2 linked regions of the Vreelandella piezotolerans genome follow. The protein of the gene in region 1 interacts with the protein of each later gene in a pairwise test. Links are inferred from orthologs where the notes say so. Each region holds a gene or a part of one and is shown on either strand. Other genes may lie near its edges.

Region 1 (4,089 bases):
GATGCCCTCCTGATGCATCCATTTCATGACCTGCGTGGCGCGAAATTTCTTTTCGCCGATCGACAAAAAGAACGCTTCCATCTGCTCGCGGGAGAGTCCCAGTAGGTTCTGGCGAGCGGGTGCTGGGTGTTCGGCCGTGGTGTTGTCCGGCGTCGTACGAGTGGCAGGCGTGTGTTGAGCTACGGTGGTGGTCATGGCGGTCAGCGTTCAGGAAGAGGCGGGGGCAAAGCCCCCGCAAAAATGGCCGGCAACGAAGGTTGAAACGGCAGCGCTTGATTTAGCGCGGGCAGATTTCGTCGTTACCGAAGAAGTAGCTAATTTCGCGCTCGGCGCTTTCCGGAGAATCAGAGCCATGGACAGCGTTGGCGTCAATTGTTTCCGCAAAGTCGGCACGGATGGTGCCTGGAGCCGCTTCTTTCGGGTTGGTGGCGCCCATCAACTCACGGTTTTTGGCAATGGCGCCTTCACCTTCCAATACCTGTACCACGACCGGACCGGAGGTCATGAAGCCGACCAGGTCTTTGAAGAAGGGGCGCTCTTTGTGCTCGGCGTAGAAGCCACCAGCCTTCTCTTCGGAGAGGTGCATCATTTTGGCGGCAACGACCTTCAGGCCGGCTTTTTCGAAGCGCGCGATGATGTCGCCAATGGCATTTTTAGCAACGGCATCGGGCTTGATGATGGAAAGAGTACGTTCAGTCGCCATGCAGAAATCTCCTCAAAAGGGATAAAGCAGAAATTGCCGCCTCGGAAAGCCGAGGCGGCGCAGGAAAAAAGGGTCGGCCAATGCCGCCTACTTCACCGGCTGCCGAGTGGCCGCGATTATAGCGCCTCCCGGTGGGGATGAATACCGGTGATATACGCTAGGTCTTTAACGTGCGGCTTAGACCGTGAAGCTTTCACCGCAGCCGCACTGATCTTTGACATTGGGGTTGTTGAAGCGGAAAAAGCGGTTCAAGCCTTCGTTGACGTAGTCCACTTCGCTGCCGTCGAGCATTTCGAGCGCCTCGGGAGCGACATACACGCTGGCACCATGTGCCTCGAACCGAACGTCATCTGCTTGGGCTTCATCGGCAAAATCAAGTACGTAGCTGTAGCCAGAGCAGCCGCTGGGTTTGACCGATACGCGAAGGCCCAAGCCTTGGCCTCGCTCGTCCAGCACTCGGTGAATCTGTTCTGCCGCTGCGGGCGTAATGTTCAGTGTTGCCATGGAGCGTTCTCCTTTGAGAAATCGTTAGCCGTGCGTCAGCCGTCTAGCGCGCGTTGGCACGTAAGCCGCTCACCGCGTGGCGCAGTAGGGTGGCGGCGTGATCGATCTCGGCCTCTTGGGTAAAGCGCCCAATACTGAGTCGTAGCGACGACAGTGCCAGCCGACGGGGCGTACCAATACCCAACAGGACGTAAGAGGGATCGACGCTGGCCGAGTTGCAGGCCGAGCCGGTGGATACCGCTACGTCTCGCAGCGCCATCAACAGGGCCTCGCCATCCACGCCCTCGAAGGCCAGGTTGAGTATGTTAGGGACGACGTGTTCCAGCGGTGAGTTGGAAACGACGCCCTCTAGGTCGGCCAAGCCGCTCAACAAACGCTCGCGTAACGCCGCAATGCGCGTTTGGTCCTCGCCCTGTTGCTGCTGCATGATGGCAAAGGCTTCCCCCATCCCGGCGATCTGATGGGTGGGCAGCGTGCCGGAACGCATGCCGCGCTCATGCCCGCCGCCATGAATCAGGGCTTCGAGGCGAATGTCTGGGTGGCGCTTCACGTACAGTGCACCGACGCCTTTGGGGCCGTAGGCCTTATGGCCAGAAAGCGACAGTAAATCGATATGCTGGCCGACCACGTCGAGCGGAATCCGACCCACCGCCTGCGCAGCATCGCTATGAAACGCCGCGCCGAAGTCATGGGCGACCTCTGCCAGAGCAGCGATATCATGGATGCTGCCCAATTCATTATTCACCGCCATCAGCGATACCAGCGCCGTATCATCTCGCATGGCGGCGCGCAGTTGCTCGGGCGTGACCCGACCGTCATGGCCAGGCGTGAGCCAAGTGACTTCGAAGCCTTCGCTTTCAAGGGCCTTGGCGGTATCTACCACCGCTTTATGCTCGATGCACGAGGTGACGAGGTGCATGCCTCGCTCGCGGTTGGCGCGCATGAAGCCGATGAGTGCGAGGTTGTTGGCTTCGGTGGCACCACTGGTCCAGACGATCTCACGCGGGTCGGCGCCGATCATGTCGGCCACTTGACGCCGCGCCTGTTCAACCACCTGTTCGGCTTGCCAACCTAGCATATGACTACGCGAGGCGGGGTTGGCGAACAGTTGATCGACGGTGAGGTAGCGCTGCATGACCTCGGCCACGCGCTCATCGACCGGCGTCGTGGCGGCATAATCGAGATAAATGGGCAGCGAAGGGGTAGCAGTCATCGTCATGGGTTCCAGCGTGAAATAAAGGCTTTCAAGGTGAGGAGGCGAGGATGCCAGCCTCGACCCGCTGCTGTTGCCGGGTTGCAATACGAATGACATCTGGACGCTGTATCAACTGCGCCAGGGTAATATCGTCGAGGAAACTGCGAATTTGCCCTGACAGCTCGCACCACAAATGGTGGGTCAAGCAGGTATCGCCCTGCTGGCAGTCGGAAAGCCCCTGACAGCGCGTCGCGTCGACGGTTTCATTGACCGCATCGATCACCTGAGACACGCTGATCGCCTCGGGCGCTCTAGCCAAGAGATAGCCGCCCCCCGGTCCGCGTACGCTGCTGACCAGCCCTGCCCGACGCAGTCTGGCAAACAGCTGCTCTAGGTAGGAGAGGGAAATCTCCTGGCGCTGGGAAATATCGCCCAGGCTGGTGGGGCCGCTTGGAGCGTTGATCGCCAAATCCAGCATGGCGGTAACGGCGTAACGGCCTTTCGTGGTCAAGCGCATGGCAGGTACCTCGTCGCTGAACGTTCAGCGCGCTGGCAGCAAATGTTGCGCCATTATGGAAATCCTGAGTGCTTTGGTCAACTATTGCGCGTCGTGCTGCTCTTGGCCGCCTCGTCGCTACGCTCCTGGGGGGTGCGACGCAAGCCAGGGCAGCCAGTATCGTTCTCCTCCAGAATCTCGGCAAAGTCTTCGTCCCGCAGGGCTGGCAACTGGCCGTCACGGTAGTTAGCGTCCAGCTTGCGCAGCGTGGAGCACATGCGCTCGATACGCTCGTCCACGGCGTGCATATGATCGAGCATCGCCTGCATCGAACGTGCCACTGGGTCGGGCATGTCTTGGCTGACGCCGTAAGCATCGAAGCCAAATTTCTGGCAGATGGCTTCGCGGCGGGCGGGATCGATGTCCAGTGCCTCCTCTACGTCCGGATCCGCGCGCTTGACGATTTTGCCAGGAATACCCACGACGGTTGCCCCCGCCGGCACTTCTTTGGTGACCACGGCATTCGAGCCGATCTTGGCACCGGCTCCTACGGTAAACGGCCCCAGTATTTTGGCGCCGGCACCGACGATGACACCGTCTTCCAGAGTGGGGTGACGCTTGCCTTTGTTCCAGCTCGTGCCGCCCAGCGTCACGCCTTGGTAGAGCGTCACGTTATCGCCGACGCGGGCGGTTTCGCCAATCACGACCCCCATGCCGTGGTCGATGAAAAAGCGTCGCCCGATGGACGCGCCCGGATGGATTTCGATGCCGGTCAGCCAGCGGGAAAAGGTCGATAGCGTCCGTGCCAACCATTTGAAGTTCTTTTGCCATAGCCAATGGCTGCAGCGGTGCAGCAGCAGGGCGTGCAGGCCAGGGTAGTTGGTCAGCACCTCAAGAAAGTTACGTGCCGCAGGGTCGCGGTCGAAAACGCTATTGATGTCTTCACGCAGGCGTTGAAACATGGGTGATCCTTGGGCGGTGAGGGCGGCAGCACGTCGGTGTTGGCGTGTCATTAGCGCACAGCGACAGTCGACAGTGCGATGTTGGGGCGCGTGAGCACCACTTCAAGTTTAGGTCATCGCCGTTTGACTGGCGCGCGTGTCTAGCCTTGTCATCCTACTTCTCTACGTGTGGCTGGGCGGCTTTCTCAGTGGCCGACAGAATGCCGCGCAGGATGTTCATTTCCATCTT
Region 2 (3,996 bases), 730 kb from region 1 along the record:
TCCAATGGGGGCCATGATCGAAATAGCGTCTTTCGTCGTGCTGAGAGAGTGCGGGTACACCAGTGTACGCACCATCTGCTGGTTACGCGTTAGGTCAGTGAACTGAATCTGGCTGTTCATACTGACGACGTTGTCGGGAATGTCTTCAGGATCCACTACTTCTCCGCGACTAAGCTCGTCTTGTAAAAGCTCAGCCACCATTTGATCCTTGTCGGTGGCGTTATCGATCAAGCGCTGCAGACGATCTGCGTCGAGACGATTAATCAAGAGGGGAGGACGCTGCCCCATGATGCTCTCCTTGGCAAACGCGGCCGAACGACGCGGCGTGCGTTGTTAGTCAAATGGTACTGTCTGGCATAAAAAAAGCCCCACCAAGAAGGAAGGACTCAAGATACTGTTTGGATAGTGTACGACACTTCTAATGAAAAGACGACGCGCTTAGAGCGAGGCGCGCAAAGTGCTATGATGCAGGCCGCCGAGCGAGCAAGTGATAAATATCGCATTTATGGATTGCAAATGATTTTGAGGTGAAAGGTGAGCGATACGGTACCCACGTCATGGCTTGTTTACTGCCGACCAGGGTTTGAAAACGATGCGTTAGCAGAGATGCAGCATCATGCACAGCAACTTGACGTGCCCTGTGAGTCGGTGCGAGGTGAAGGTTGGGTAAGTGTCACGCGCCAAGACGGAGAGGCCATTAACGATTTACATCGTCGGGCCGCCTTCCATCGACTCATCTTCGCCAGACAGAGCTTAGCGGCGCTACCTGCGTTAGCATTGTCGCGTGATGATAGGCTAACGGCTATCTTGGAGCAAATCAAAGCAAGCCGTTGGAGTTTTGAAGACATTTGGCATGAAACGCCGGATACGAATGAGGGAAAAGCGTTAGCGGGTTTGATCAAGGCGTTGACCAAGCCATTGCAAAGCATGCTGAAAAAGCGAGGAGCGCTTCGCAAAAAGGCGGGTGGCCGACGCTTACACATATTTTGGACCGATGGTGACCGTGTCCAGCTAGGGATGAGTTTTCCTGATAATCGCAGCGACCTCATCAACGGAATTCGTCGGTTGCGTTTTCCTTCACGCGCGCCCAGCCGCTCGACGTTGAAGTTGGAGGAAGCTTGGCACGAATTCATACCCAGAGACGAGTGGGATGAGCGTTTGGCCGCGCACATGCAAGCGGCAGATCTTGGGGCAGCGCCGGGCGGCTGGACATGGCAGTTAGTGCAGCGTGGTATGTATGTCTATGCCATCGATAATGGCCCCATGAATAAGCAGCTCATGGACACTGGGCAAATCGATCACCTACGTGAGGATGGTTTTGCGTGGGAGCCGCCCCAGCGATTGGATTGGCTGGTGTGTGACATTGTCGATAAGCCAGTACGCGTATTGGCCATGGTTGAGCGCTGGTTAACGCGCAAATGGTGCAGGGAGGCGATCTTCAACCTCAAACTGCCGATGAAAAAGCGTTGGGATGAAGTGACACGCTGTCTGGCGGCACTGGAAGAAACATTGGCGGCGTCTGGGGTCCACGCCACGATTCGATGCCGCCACCTCTATCACGATCGCGAAGAAGTGACGGTACACGTCAGATTAGCGCATTAGTATGGCAACTGCTGTGTCCTAGTAGCCCGGCTCGTAGATGCGGATGGTTTCATCTTCCGTGAGCAACGGTAAAATACGCTGCATGGCCATGGCGCGCTCTTCGCTCCCGTGCCACTCTTTCCAGGCGCGCAGGTCGCGCCATTTGGTGATCATCAAACGGCGGTCGGTGTGGCCAAGCTCTACCAAGGTTTCACCACCAACGAAGCCTCGGACACCCAGAGAGACACGCATGGCCTCGCGTGCGGCCTGTTCATATTCGTCTTCTAAACCGGGCATAATGCGTCGTTCAATGATGATTTTTATCATAGGTCCGTTTCCTAACCGAGAGAGTCGATGACTGATACTACGGATGATTCCACCGCGTTCGATACGGCATTAGATACCACAGGGCTTTATTGCCCAGAGCCCATTATGTTGATGCATAACAAAGTGCGAGATATGGCGTCGGGCCAAATCTTGAAAGTCGTGGCGACCGATCCTGCCACCACTCGTGATGTGCCAAAGTTCTGCCAATTTCTTGGCCACGAACTGTTACATAAGGAGAGTGAGGGCGATCAATACGTCTACTTTATCCGCTTGGCATGACCCTGTGGAGAGAGACAAGGCGTTTACCGACTAAAGAGTAAACGCCTTGCATAGAGGATTATGGATGGTCACTACTGGGTACGACCATCATGGCAAGTGCCTCTAGTGTGGCTGGGTCCTCGTCCAAAATGCGGTTGGCAATGTGGCGCTGGAAGAAGTAGACGGTTTGATGCTGGGAGTGGGCATCGTAAAGGCATTCATCCCCCAGTAGGATCGGTGTCATAGTGGCCTTTTGCTCATCTGCCAAGACCGCCTCGACGCTGCCATTGCTATAAAGGCGCCATCCATACACCGACTTCATGTGCCAAGGAGCGCTAGGGTGATTCATGCAGAGCGCATGAGTGCCTAACGTGTCGGGAAGCTGCTGAATCAGTGTGACGTCGCCAGATGATTCATACTCGAAGTAACCGGCTGCCGCGATCAGCTCATCGTATTTGTGGTCAGGCGGAGTGTCGAAGATTTCGTCTGTCTCTGGGTCACGATAACCAACGAAAACACCACTCTCATGACTATCTAGCTCATGACAAGCAACGAGTGACTCCATCCAAGGAACGAGGCCAACGACACTACCATCTTCTCTCAGCCCCCAAGCAAGAATCGGCAGGCCGTAGTAGGTGTCGGGACTCGCAGCGAGCTGGTAGACCATCTCTAATCCATCTAGCTCTGGGGCTAAACGCACTAAATACTTTCGCGCCTGATGACGCTGACGCACGGTTTCCAGGTCGATGACCTGGGCAGAGCGAGTTGACAGGGGTGCGCCCATGGTGTCCCTCCTTGTACTGCGTGGCCACGACGTTGGCAAGCAGCGATCACCGCCTGCCGCTACCTTCACCAATAGCACAGCTTGACCGTCAGGTTAAGCGTAAACATGATTTTTAATCAGGTGTACAAGTAGTGTGTGCGCTCTTTAACGCGGTATGTTCTTTCCAGGTCGATTGAAATTGCGACCACGGTGCCTCTGGATTATCCAGTGAGAGCCAGTCGCGTTGGTAAGTGGCAACAGCATCGGGAGGTGTGATTGGGTGGGCATCGATCAATTGATTGACGCTAACGAGCCATTGCTGTGAGTGAGTGGCCATCGTCTCGATCCAAACGGGTGTGTCCACGGTGAGACAGGCTTCTTCGTCAGAGGTCTGCGTGAGCAGTTGATTAGCTTCACGGAGTCGCTGTTCCGCGAGGAGGAGCGCGCGCAGAACCTCTGCCGTAAGCGGTCGTTCCTGTAATGTCTTAAGGTGATTCTCAAGTCGTGAAGAGTCTTGCTCCCATCGATGGCTGAACTGCTCATTGACCATTTGACGAAGATAAGTGAGGGCAGCTAGCTGCTCGCTAATGTCGTCCGCCCCCCCTGGGGGTAGTGGGCTGCTAGCCCTGGAAAAGCTTTTTTCCCACTCGTCGGAATCGAAGATGGCGTTCCAGCTCACAGCGGGTAGCTGCTCGGTTTTTAGATCGGTTAGCTGCGCCAAGCGTGCTTTGTCGTCATCGCCTAGAGTGTTGGGGATATCGCTATTCCAGCAAGCGTCCAAGCGTTGCCATAGAGAGCGTTCATAAAGCCAGTGCTGGCTGGGAGGGGCGACACGGCCCAACTGATTATTGCGGGCAGCAATCAAGGACGTAATTTGGCACTCACGCAGCGCGTAGATGTTGAGCATGCCGTCGCGGGTTTCTGGCACGTCGATCAAGCGCTGCTGACGCTCAGGGAAAGCACCTATGTTACGCGGCTCTGATCGCGTTGGCAGTGGTGTATCGAGCGCCGCTGCCAACTGCTGGTGGTATTGCTCCCAGGCGTGCTCAGCGCTGTCGTCACTACAC

What was found. Proteins that work in one complex are often made in the same cells at the same time.
Region 2: the proteins of GYM47_RS03225 (region 1) and tusA interact in binary tests that used the Escherichia coli proteins (3 or more experiments, as listed by UniProt). The link is inferred for Vreelandella piezotolerans from one-to-one orthologs.

Annotation. Positions count from the first base shown.
Region 1 is NZ_CP048602.1:692,111-696,199, forward strand. What follows is about bases 336-3,211. They hold GYM47_RS03225 (aminotransferase class V-fold PLP-dependent enzyme), read right to left. Parts: upstream 2,421-3,211; coding sequence 1,251-2,420; downstream 336-1,250. Other genes in these bases: ndk (nucleoside-diphosphate kinase), read right to left, coding at 336-703; GYM47_RS03220 (HesB/IscA family protein), read right to left, coding at 881-1,207; iscR (Fe-S cluster assembly transcriptional regulator IscR), read right to left, coding at 2,452-2,919; cysE (serine O-acetyltransferase), read right to left, coding at 2,997-3,211. In the rest of the region: dual-specificity RNA methyltransferase RlmN, read right to left, coding at 1-195; more of ndk, read right to left, coding at 278-335; more of cysE, read right to left, coding at 3,212-3,911; GYM47_RS03240 (RNA methyltransferase), read right to left, coding at 4,015-4,089. UniProt on the Escherichia coli protein: Master enzyme that delivers sulfur to a number of partners involved in Fe-S cluster assembly, tRNA modification or cofactor biosynthesis. Catalyzes the removal of elemental sulfur from cysteine to produce alanine.
Region 2 is NZ_CP048602.1:1,423,485-1,427,480, forward strand. Bases 779-3,561 are described here. They hold tusA (sulfurtransferase TusA), read left to right. Parts: upstream 779-1,935; coding sequence 1,936-2,187; downstream 2,188-3,561. Other genes in these bases: rlmM (23S rRNA (cytidine(2498)-2'-O)-methyltransferase RlmM), read left to right, coding at 779-1,602; GYM47_RS06545 (antibiotic biosynthesis monooxygenase family protein), read right to left, coding at 1,621-1,908; GYM47_RS06555 (hypothetical protein), read right to left, coding at 2,246-2,950; GYM47_RS06560 (DUF3080 family protein), read right to left, coding at 3,063-3,561. Also shown: rnk (nucleoside diphosphate kinase regulator), read right to left, coding at 1-288; more of rlmM, read left to right, coding at 535-778; more of GYM47_RS06560, read right to left, coding at 3,562-3,996. UniProt on the Escherichia coli protein: Sulfur carrier protein involved in sulfur trafficking in the cell. Part of a sulfur-relay system required for 2-thiolation during synthesis of 2-thiouridine of the modified wobble base 5-methylaminomethyl-2-thiouridine (mnm(5)s(2)U) in tRNA.